DNA from 2 places in the Paenibacillus sp. FSL R5-0914 genome. Region 2 is predicted to be linked to the other one. Evidence: a T-box and tRNA genes for the amino acid it is inferred to sense, from the RefSeq annotation. Region 2 holds a T-box; the other holds one or more tRNA genes.

Region 1 (4,418 bases), on a different contig from region 2:
AAGGTGTACCGTAAGGAGCGCTGGACAGCATACAAGTGAGAATGCCGGTATGAGTAACGAAAAGATCAGTGAGAATCTGATCCGCCGAAAGCCCAAGGTTTCCTGAGGAAGGCTCGTCCGCTCAGGGTAAGTCGGGACCTAAGGCGAGGCCGAAAGGCGTAGTCGAAGGACAACAGTTTGAAATTACTGTACCACCGTAATCCGCTATGAGCGATGGGGTGACGCAGGAGGGTAGTGACGCGGACTGATGGATATGTCCGTCTAAGCAGTGAGGCTGATGTGTAGGCAAATCCGCACATCATTAAGGCTGGGCTGTGATGGGGAGCGAAAATTACAGTAGCGAAGGTCATGATCTCACACTGCCAAGAAAAGCCTCTAGCCAGGAGAAGGTGCCCGTACCGCAAACCGACACAGGTAGGCGAGAAGAGAATTCTAAGGCGCGCGGAAGAACTCTCGTTAAGGAACTCGGCAAAATGACCCCGTAACTTCGGGAGAAGGGGTGCCCCGGTAGTGTGAATAGCACGAGGGGGCCGCAGTGAAAAGGCCCAAGCGACTGTTTAGCAAAAACACAGGTCTGTGCGAAGCCGCAAGGCGAAGTATACGGGCTGACGCCTGCCCGGTGCTGGAAGGTTAAGGGGAGTGGTTAGGGGTAACCCGAAGCTATGAACCGAAGCCCCAGTAAACGGCGGCCGTAACTATAACGGTCCTAAGGTAGCGAAATTCCTTGTCAGGTAAATTCTGACCCGCACGAATGGCGTAACGACTTGGGCGCTGTCTCAACGAGAGATCCGGTGAAATTTTAATACCTGTGAAGATGCAGGTTACCCGCGACAAGACGGAAAGACCCCATGGAGCTTTACTGCAGCTTGATATTGAATTTGGGTACGATCTGTACAGGATAGGTGGGAGCCGTAGAAATCGGAGCGCAAGCTTCGGTGGAGGCGCCGTTGGGATACCACCCTGATCGTATCTAGGTTCTAACCTAGTACCCTTACCGGGTACGGGGACCGTGTCAGGCGGGCAGTTTGACTGGGGCGGTCGCCTCCTAAAGAGTAACGGAGGCGTTCCAAGGTTCCCTCAGAATGGTTGGAAATCATTCGAAGAGTGCAAAGGCATAAGGGAGCTTGACTGCGAGACCTACAAGTCGAGCAGGGACGAAAGTCGGACTTAGTGATCCGGTGGTACCGCATGGAAGGGCCATCGCTCAACGGATAAAAGCTACCCTGGGGATAACAGGCTTATCTCCCCCAAGAGTCCACATCGACGGGGAGGTTTGGCACCTCGATGTCGGCTCATCGCATCCTGGGGCTGAAGTAGGTCCCAAGGGTTGGGCTGTTCGCCCATTAAAGCGGTACGCGAGCTGGGTTCAGAACGTCGTGAGACAGTTCGGTCCCTATCTGTCGTGGGCGCAGGAAATTTGAGAGGAGCTGTCCTTAGTACGAGAGGACCGGGATGGACGTACCGCTGGTGCACCAGTTGTTTCGCCAGAAGCATGGCTGGGTAGCTACGTACGGACGGGATAAGCGCTGAAAGCATCTAAGCGTGAAGCCCCCCTCAAGATGAGATTTCCCAATTAGTAAGACCCCTTGAAGACGACGAGGTAGATAGGTTGGAGGTGGAAGTGCAGTAATGCATGGAGCTGACCAATACTAATCGGTCGAGGGCTTATCCTATACTTAATACGCAAATTCAATTCGGATTCAGTTTTCAGGGAGTCAAATTCCTGTTTGGATTGCTGTGGTACTGATATCGTTTGGAGAGATACCCAAGTGGCTATAAGGGGACCCTCTGCTAAGGGGTTAGACTGCGTAAGCGGTGCGTGGGTTCGAATCCCACTCTCTCCGCCATTTTCAATCCATAGCATTTCTAATTATTGTGGCGGTGTAGCTCAGCTGGCTAGAGCGTACGGTTCATACCCGTGAGGTCGGGGGTTCGATCCCCTTCGCCGCTACCATAATACCTGGAGGCTTAGCTCAGCTGGGAGAGCATCTGCCTTACAAGCAGAGGGTCGGGGGTTCGATCCCCTCAGCCTCCACCATTATTACTTTTTTAGAATTACTTTTTACACCGTGCCGGTGTAGCTCAACTGGTAGAGCAACTGACTTGTAATCAGTAGGTTGGGGGTTCAAGTCCTCTCGCCGGCACCATTATTATCAATGCGGAACCGTGGTGTAGTTGGCCTAACATGCCTGCCTGTCACGCAGGAGATCGCGAGTTCGAATCTCGTCGGTTCCGCCATTTTTTTCCACAAGACTAGGGTGGGAAGTTTAATGCTACCACTTTATTTTTATGTCAATTTAATATGGCTCGATAGCTCAGTCGGTAGAGCAGAGGACTGAAAATCCTCGTGTCGGCGGTTCGAATCCGTCTCGAGCCACTTTTCCCTGGGGGATTAGCGAAGTGGCCAAACGCATCAGACTGTAAATCTGCTCACGTACGTGTTCGGTGGTTCGAATCCATCATCCCCCACCATTTATGAGCCATTAGCTCAGTTGGTAGAGCACCTGACTTTTAATCAGGGTGTCGAAGGTTCGAGTCCTTCATGGCTCATCCCAAACAGAAAGTCATCACCTTATGGTGGTGGCTTTTTTTGTGTTTTATGGTTGTATTATAGTAGCGCGCTACTGTAGCGATTAACATAATATAAGAGAATATGCTAAAATAGGCGAAAAGAGCAAAAGTGGTGGAGCATGGTGACTATGGATAGTGAGACATTGCGGAAAAAATTAGAGCAGCTCACCGGAAAGAGAACCGGAATCAAGCAGTTAGGGAGGCAGCATTCAGCTTCTCTTTTTAGCATGGGATTAGAAGGACAGGATCAGCTGGTAATCCATGAGGGTCATCTCTGGGCACCTTTGTATGAGAGTGACGGACGTATAACCGCTGTCTGGGTAGAAATGGAGGGGCTCACCTCTCTGGAAGTACAACTGGTCAACTATGCAGTTCGAAATTTTGCTATTGCACTTAAAGCTACAGGGCTTAGAGAAGAAGGTGAAGTGGAGGCGCGGCAGCTTGGCGCTTGGTTGAACACGGAGCTAGAGCAAGAGAAGCATGACACTGAAATTCCCGATGAGATCACCCTAAAGGGACGTCTGTTCGGAGATATGATTCCATTCCTCCTAAGTAGTGAGATTGCTCATAGTCCACAGATCTCTTATCGTTCACTGATGAAATTATTGCGTAGCTATTTTGAGAACGAAATTCTGCTTATTCCCCTTCAAGAGAAGGAATGGTTAATTTTAGCTCGTAAAGAATTACTTACGGGCGGGGATGATAAGGATGATGAAGAAGAGAGTGTAGATGATCTTCTAGCACAGACTAGTATGGGGTTACATGAGCTGATAGCTAGTGAATGGGTAGGGGTATTCCATTTGGCAGTAGCTCCGGCTATAGTCCCTGTTAAGGGATTGACTGGATCTGTAGCTTTGCTCAGGGAGACGATTGTACTCGGTCGTATTTTTCAAGTAGGAGAGTATATTCATTTACCTTGGGAACTGCATTTGGAACGTCTGGTTAACAGCATTCCTGATGTACGCCGCAAACAGTTGCTTGGACAAATTGGTGACTACTCCTCTGTACTATCAGATAAAGAAATGCTGCTGACTTTGGAGACCTTTTTTGAGATGGACTGTAATGTAAGTGAAACCGCCAAGAAGTTGTATATCCATCGAAATACGCTGCTTTACCGTCTGGATAAGATAAAACAAGAGACCGGAGCAGATGTACGAAGCTTTGGGGACGCTGCTATTGTTAAGCTTACTATGCTTTTGTATAAAGTGACGAAAAGGAAATAGGTTTTTTGTGAACCTTACAAATAGCCATAGTGTCCCGACTGGGGTAATATAAATGTACAAGGAAACAGAATTTTTATATTAACTAATTAATAATTAACTCGAGGGGGAAATACAATGGCAGGCGTACGTTTAGAGCATATTTTCAAAAAATACCCGGGTTCAGATAAAGCAACAGTAATCGATATCAATCTTGATATTAAAGATAAGGAATTTCTAGTATTGGTTGGACCTTCCGGTTGTGGTAAATCCACAACTTTGCGTATGATCGCTGGTTTGGAAGAAATCTCCGAAGGTAAAATGTACATTGGCGATCGTGTAGTTAATGACGTTGCACCTAAAGACCGCGATATCGCGATGGTATTCCAATCCTACGCCCTGTATCCGCATATGAGCGTATACCAAAACATGGCTTTCGGTTTGAAACTTCGTAAAGTGAAGAAGGATGAAATCGACAAGAAAGTTCGCGAAGCTGCTAAAATTCTTGATATCGAGCATTTGCTAGATCGTAAACCAAAAGCGCTTTCCGGTGGTCAACGCCAACGTGTCGCTTTGGGACGCGCTATCGTACGTGATCCACAAGTCTTCTTGATGGATGAGCCTCTTTCCAACTTGGATGCTAAACTT
Region 2 (4,418 bases):
GCTGGGGACTAGTGCTCAGACGGATATTTTCAAAAACTCGTCCATCGACAAAGCAATGAAGGATGCCGCTCATAAAACAAAAGATTTTTTAATGGCTGGAATGGAATTGAGCGAGGATGAAGCGTACTCATTGATGTCTGTGTCCGCGGATTTTGGAATTACACAGGTGGTGGATGGAAACTGGGGTGTGCATGCTTTGATCGATAAAGGCCAATTCGGTGATTCGGAGCGCAAGGCAGTGGGATTACGTAGCAACTTTGAAAGCTTTGGTGCGAAGGTGAGCTGGAAGCCGACTACTCAGACAGTAACTATAAGCTACAATAATAATGTTCTAGAGATGAAAGTCGGGGCGACGACAGGAATGTACAATGGAGAGATCGTTAAGCTCGTTGCTCCAATAGAAGTTGTAAAAGAGAAGGTTCAGGTCAGCGAATATTTCGCGAAATTTTATAAAGCTAAGTTATCTAAAACAGAGTAGGTCGAATTAGCAATCATTTCATAAACATAATAAGATCCAAACCAGAGAAGAACCGTCTTAAAGTCGGTTCTTTTTTTTATATATTTAGACCATCCTGATTTTTGTGGCGTTTTAATAAGATTTGGTTTTCTACACGGACTAGACCATCCAGACAGTAGATGGATTCATGCATAAACCGTTCCATCTCTTCAAGGTTCTCAACTAGAATGTGAATGTGAAGAATGCACGGCCCTGTCATTTCATAAAGTACAGCTACGCGTTCATTTTCTTTTAGGACTCTGACAATATGATTTAAATGGGCAGGCTCCACTTCAAGCTCTAGATACGCCGAAATTTTCTTTCCTAATTTTTCTGCGTTGATGACGATTGAGAATTGCTCAATAATTCCTTGATTGACGAGCCGATCAATACGATCCTTAACCGCGACACTTGATAAATTAACTTCTTTAGCTAGATCGGTGTAGGAAATTCTGCTGTTTTGAGTTAGGCGTTCTAAAATATGATTATCGATTGGATCAAGCATACGGAGTCGTTCACCTCTTTTTTCGTAATTGTAACAGAAAAAAATAGGCAATGCCTAGTAGTGCGTCACAGCAGGAGTGTGTCTCAGCATTCTCAGCTTAAGATGTTGACATTGAAGAATTATTTCACTATACTGGCTGTAATCTTATATACGATATACGTTGAAGAAGCCCAGTAGTAGCTTAGTCCCTGTTTCAGAAAGCCGGGGGTTGATGAAACCCGGTACACACTAAGAGTACGAATTACACTTTGGAGTATCTCGGCTAACACCGAGCGGAATGGCGAACGATATCTCGTCACGAGTGGCATCAATGCTGTGTTTTAGCATTAGCGTTTCATTGGTGCAATCTGGGTGGTAACACGGTTATTCAATCGTCCCTATGTCTACAATAGACAAGGGGACGATTTTTTTGTTTTTAAATATAAGGATTTATAAGTTTCTCTTCATCAACTATCCTTATATTCGCTTGGCGGACTGATGATTCGTTATAGGATATCTACTAATTTAAGGGGTGTTAGGCAATGAATATTATCGATGAACTAGAATGGCGCGATGCCATCAATCAACAAACCGATGCCGAAGGGCTTAGAGAATTGACCAACCAGAAATCCGTTTCGGTGTACTGCGGTGTAGACCCGACGGGTGACAGTATGCATATTGGTCACTTGATTCCGTTCATGGTACTCAAAAGATTCCAGCTTGCAGGACATCGTCCGGTTATGCTAATTGGCGGTGCTACAGGTACGATAGGTGATCCAAGTGGACGACAATCCGAGCGTTCATTGCAGACACTGGAGCAAATCCAAGCTAACGTAGATGCGCTTACCGCACAAATGAAAAAACTGTTCGTTACTGATGGCGACAATCAAATTCGTATGGTGAATAACTATGATTGGACGCATAAAATCAATGTGATCGAATTTTTGCGTGACTATGGTAAGAACTTCAGCATCAATTCGATGCTTGCCAAAGATGTTGTAGCGAGCAGATTGGACAGCGGAATTTCCTTTACTGAATTCTCTTACCAAATCCTGCAATCCCTAGATTACCTGCATCTGTACCAGCATGAAGATGTGCAGCTGCAAATTGGTGGCTCCGATCAATGGGGCAACATTACAAGTGGTCTGGATCTGATCCGTAGAAAAGAAGGACCTGAAGCAAAAGCATTCGGTCTAACGATCCCGCTTATGTTGAAAGCTGATGGAACAAAATTCGGTAAATCAGCTGGAGGAGCAATCTGGCTCGATCCAAACAAAACGACTGCGTTTGAGTTCTACCAGTTCTGGGCGAACACTGATGACCGTGATGTTGTGAAATACTTGAAGTACTTTACATTCCTATCTAAAGAGCAAATTGATGCACTTGCGGAAAAAGTTCAGACTGAACCGCATAAACGCGAAGCACAAAAAACACTTGCTGAAGAAATGACCAGATTCGTGCATGGTGAAGAATTGCTGGAGCAGGCTAAACGTATTACTGCTGCTCTGTTCAGTGGAGATATCAAATCCCTAACTGCTGATGAGATCGAGCAAGGCTTCAAGGAAATGCCGACCTACGAAACTACACTGGAATCTAAAAATATCGTAGAGTGGTTGGTTGATCTCGGTATCGAGCCGTCTAAGCGTCAAGCACGTGAGGATATCACCAAAGGAGCAATCACCATGAATGGTGAGAAAGTTAGCGACGTAGCACTGGAAGTTACAGCTAGCGAAGCTATCGGCGGCCGGTTTATCATTATCCGTAAGGGTAAGAAAAACTACAGCTTGGTGAAATTGTCCTAAAAATAAGAGCCTTCCTTATGAATAAGGGAGGTTTTTTGTTGTATTTTAAGTATAGAGGCGGATCATTTGCATATTAAGTGAAATTTGAAAGGTGAAATAGCGAAAATTATGGTAAGCTTAGGATTCGTGTGATTTATGGATTAACATGATATTCTACAACTATAACAGAAAATTAGGAGTGGTAATTTGAGAAGACAAAAACCAATGACCATGGAAGAATTGATGAATGAGTTACAAGGACAGAAAACGTATCAAGAAGATCCCAATCACATCTCTTTCGAGAAATTGTTTAATGAAGCGTTTATGAGTAAGTATTCCAATTACAAAAGTTTCGATGAGTTTGTAACCAAAGGAAACTTTCAAGTAAAGACAGAAGAAGATGTTGCTGACATACCTGATGAACTTTTTGATCGTCATGTAGTTAGAGAAACTAAATTTGCGGATTGGAAATCAATGTTTGAAACAGCGAATAAGGAATACGTCCGTAATTAAAGAAACAGTGTCTGGTAATGCTCTATTTATCTTCAAAGAAAATACACTCCGCATTGTTTTAACAGACAATGGGGAGTGTATTTTTTTATCTCTAGATATTCGACAAACTATGATGTTTTACTCATCGTTGATGCACATACCTATGATTTAATTGAAGAAATAGGAAATAGGTTTCATAAAGGTTGTATTTATATAGGAGGGGCAGAATCGTATGACAACTTGCATACAGACCTCGAGGCCTGAGACTCTTCATGTCATGTGGAAAACCGTCTCGGAGGATTGTAATTTAACCTGTGATTATTGCTATTACAGCACAGCAGGGGGACATCCTCATCATCCGATCCGAGTGATGGATACGGATCTTCTGGAGCGGTTTATCGCTCAGTACATGAAAAGATCATCTGGTATAGCGACTTTCTCTTGGCAAGGAGGGGAGCCGCTATTAGCCGGACTTCCATATTTTGAACGCGTGATTTCACTCCAAGCTAAGTACGCTCCACCTCATACGATGATCAGTAATGCACTGCAGACGAATGGAACGCTTATCCATGAGAAATGGGCGAAATTTTTTAAACGGTATAACTTTTTGGTTGGGATTAGTCTGGATGGCCCAGAGCCTATTCATGATGCTCATCGTGTAACGGGTTCGGGGAAAGGTAGTTATGATCTAGTTATGCGTGGGATTCGCCATCTACAGAATGAGGGTGTGGACTATAGTATTCTGACGGTGATTCATGAAGATAATGTGATGAAACCAGACGAATTGATGGCATTCTACCAGGAACAACAATTTCCTTATATTCAGTTTATCCCTTGCATGGATTTTGTTTCACAGAAGAGTGATATGCCTGGCCGCTTTCGAATTACACCTGAACAATACGGAGCGTTTCTATGCCGTACATTTGATCTGTGGTACAACGAGGGGTATCCGGAGCTTCCCATTCGTATTTTTGAGAATATGCTTCTAGTATTCATGCATCATGAGGCAGAGTTATGCGTTCACAACTCATGTTGCCCGAAGATGATGGTGCTTGAAACGAACGGGGATGCCTACCCTTGCGATTTCTTTATTGATGAAGAGCATAGGCTAGGAAATATCGGCAAAACTGACCTGGAAACACTGCTAACCAGCCCAGTATATGAT

The links. The T-box of region 2 lies ahead of tyrS (tyrosine--tRNA ligase). A T-box ahead of a tRNA ligase gene usually reads a tRNA of that ligase, here a tRNA-Tyr.
Region 1: it encodes a tRNA-Tyr, which carries the amino acid that the T-box ahead of tyrS (tyrosine--tRNA ligase) is inferred to sense. The anticodon was not compared.

The regions. Positions count from the first base shown of each region.
Region 1 is NZ_JBBORH010000001.1:770,355-774,772, reverse strand. Features, by position in the region: rRNA gene MKX60_RS03260 (23S ribosomal RNA) at 1-1,673, shown strand, start outside; tRNA gene MKX60_RS03255 (tRNA-Ser) at 1,756-1,847, shown strand; tRNA gene MKX60_RS03250 (tRNA-Met) at 1,878-1,954, shown strand; tRNA gene MKX60_RS03245 (tRNA-Val) at 1,963-2,038, shown strand; tRNA gene MKX60_RS03240 (tRNA-Thr) at 2,072-2,147, shown strand; tRNA gene MKX60_RS03235 (tRNA-Asp) at 2,161-2,238, shown strand; tRNA gene MKX60_RS03230 (tRNA-Phe) at 2,305-2,377, shown strand; tRNA gene MKX60_RS03225 (tRNA-Tyr) at 2,387-2,472, shown strand; tRNA gene MKX60_RS03220 (tRNA-Lys) at 2,478-2,550, shown strand; gene MKX60_RS03215 (PucR family transcriptional regulator) at 2,700-3,794, shown strand; gene MKX60_RS03210 (ABC transporter ATP-binding protein) at 3,909-4,418, shown strand, end outside.
Region 2 is NZ_JBBORH010000002.1:1,533,005-1,537,422, reverse strand. Features, by position in the region: gene MKX60_RS22955 (acetamidase/formamidase family protein) at 1-478, shown strand, start outside; gene MKX60_RS22950 (Lrp/AsnC family transcriptional regulator) at 555-1,001, opposite strand; T-box leader at 1,153-1,383, shown strand; gene tyrS (tyrosine--tRNA ligase) at 1,523-2,782, shown strand; gene MKX60_RS22940 (hypothetical protein) at 2,969-3,274, shown strand; gene MKX60_RS22935 (anaerobic sulfatase maturase) at 3,486-4,418, shown strand, end outside.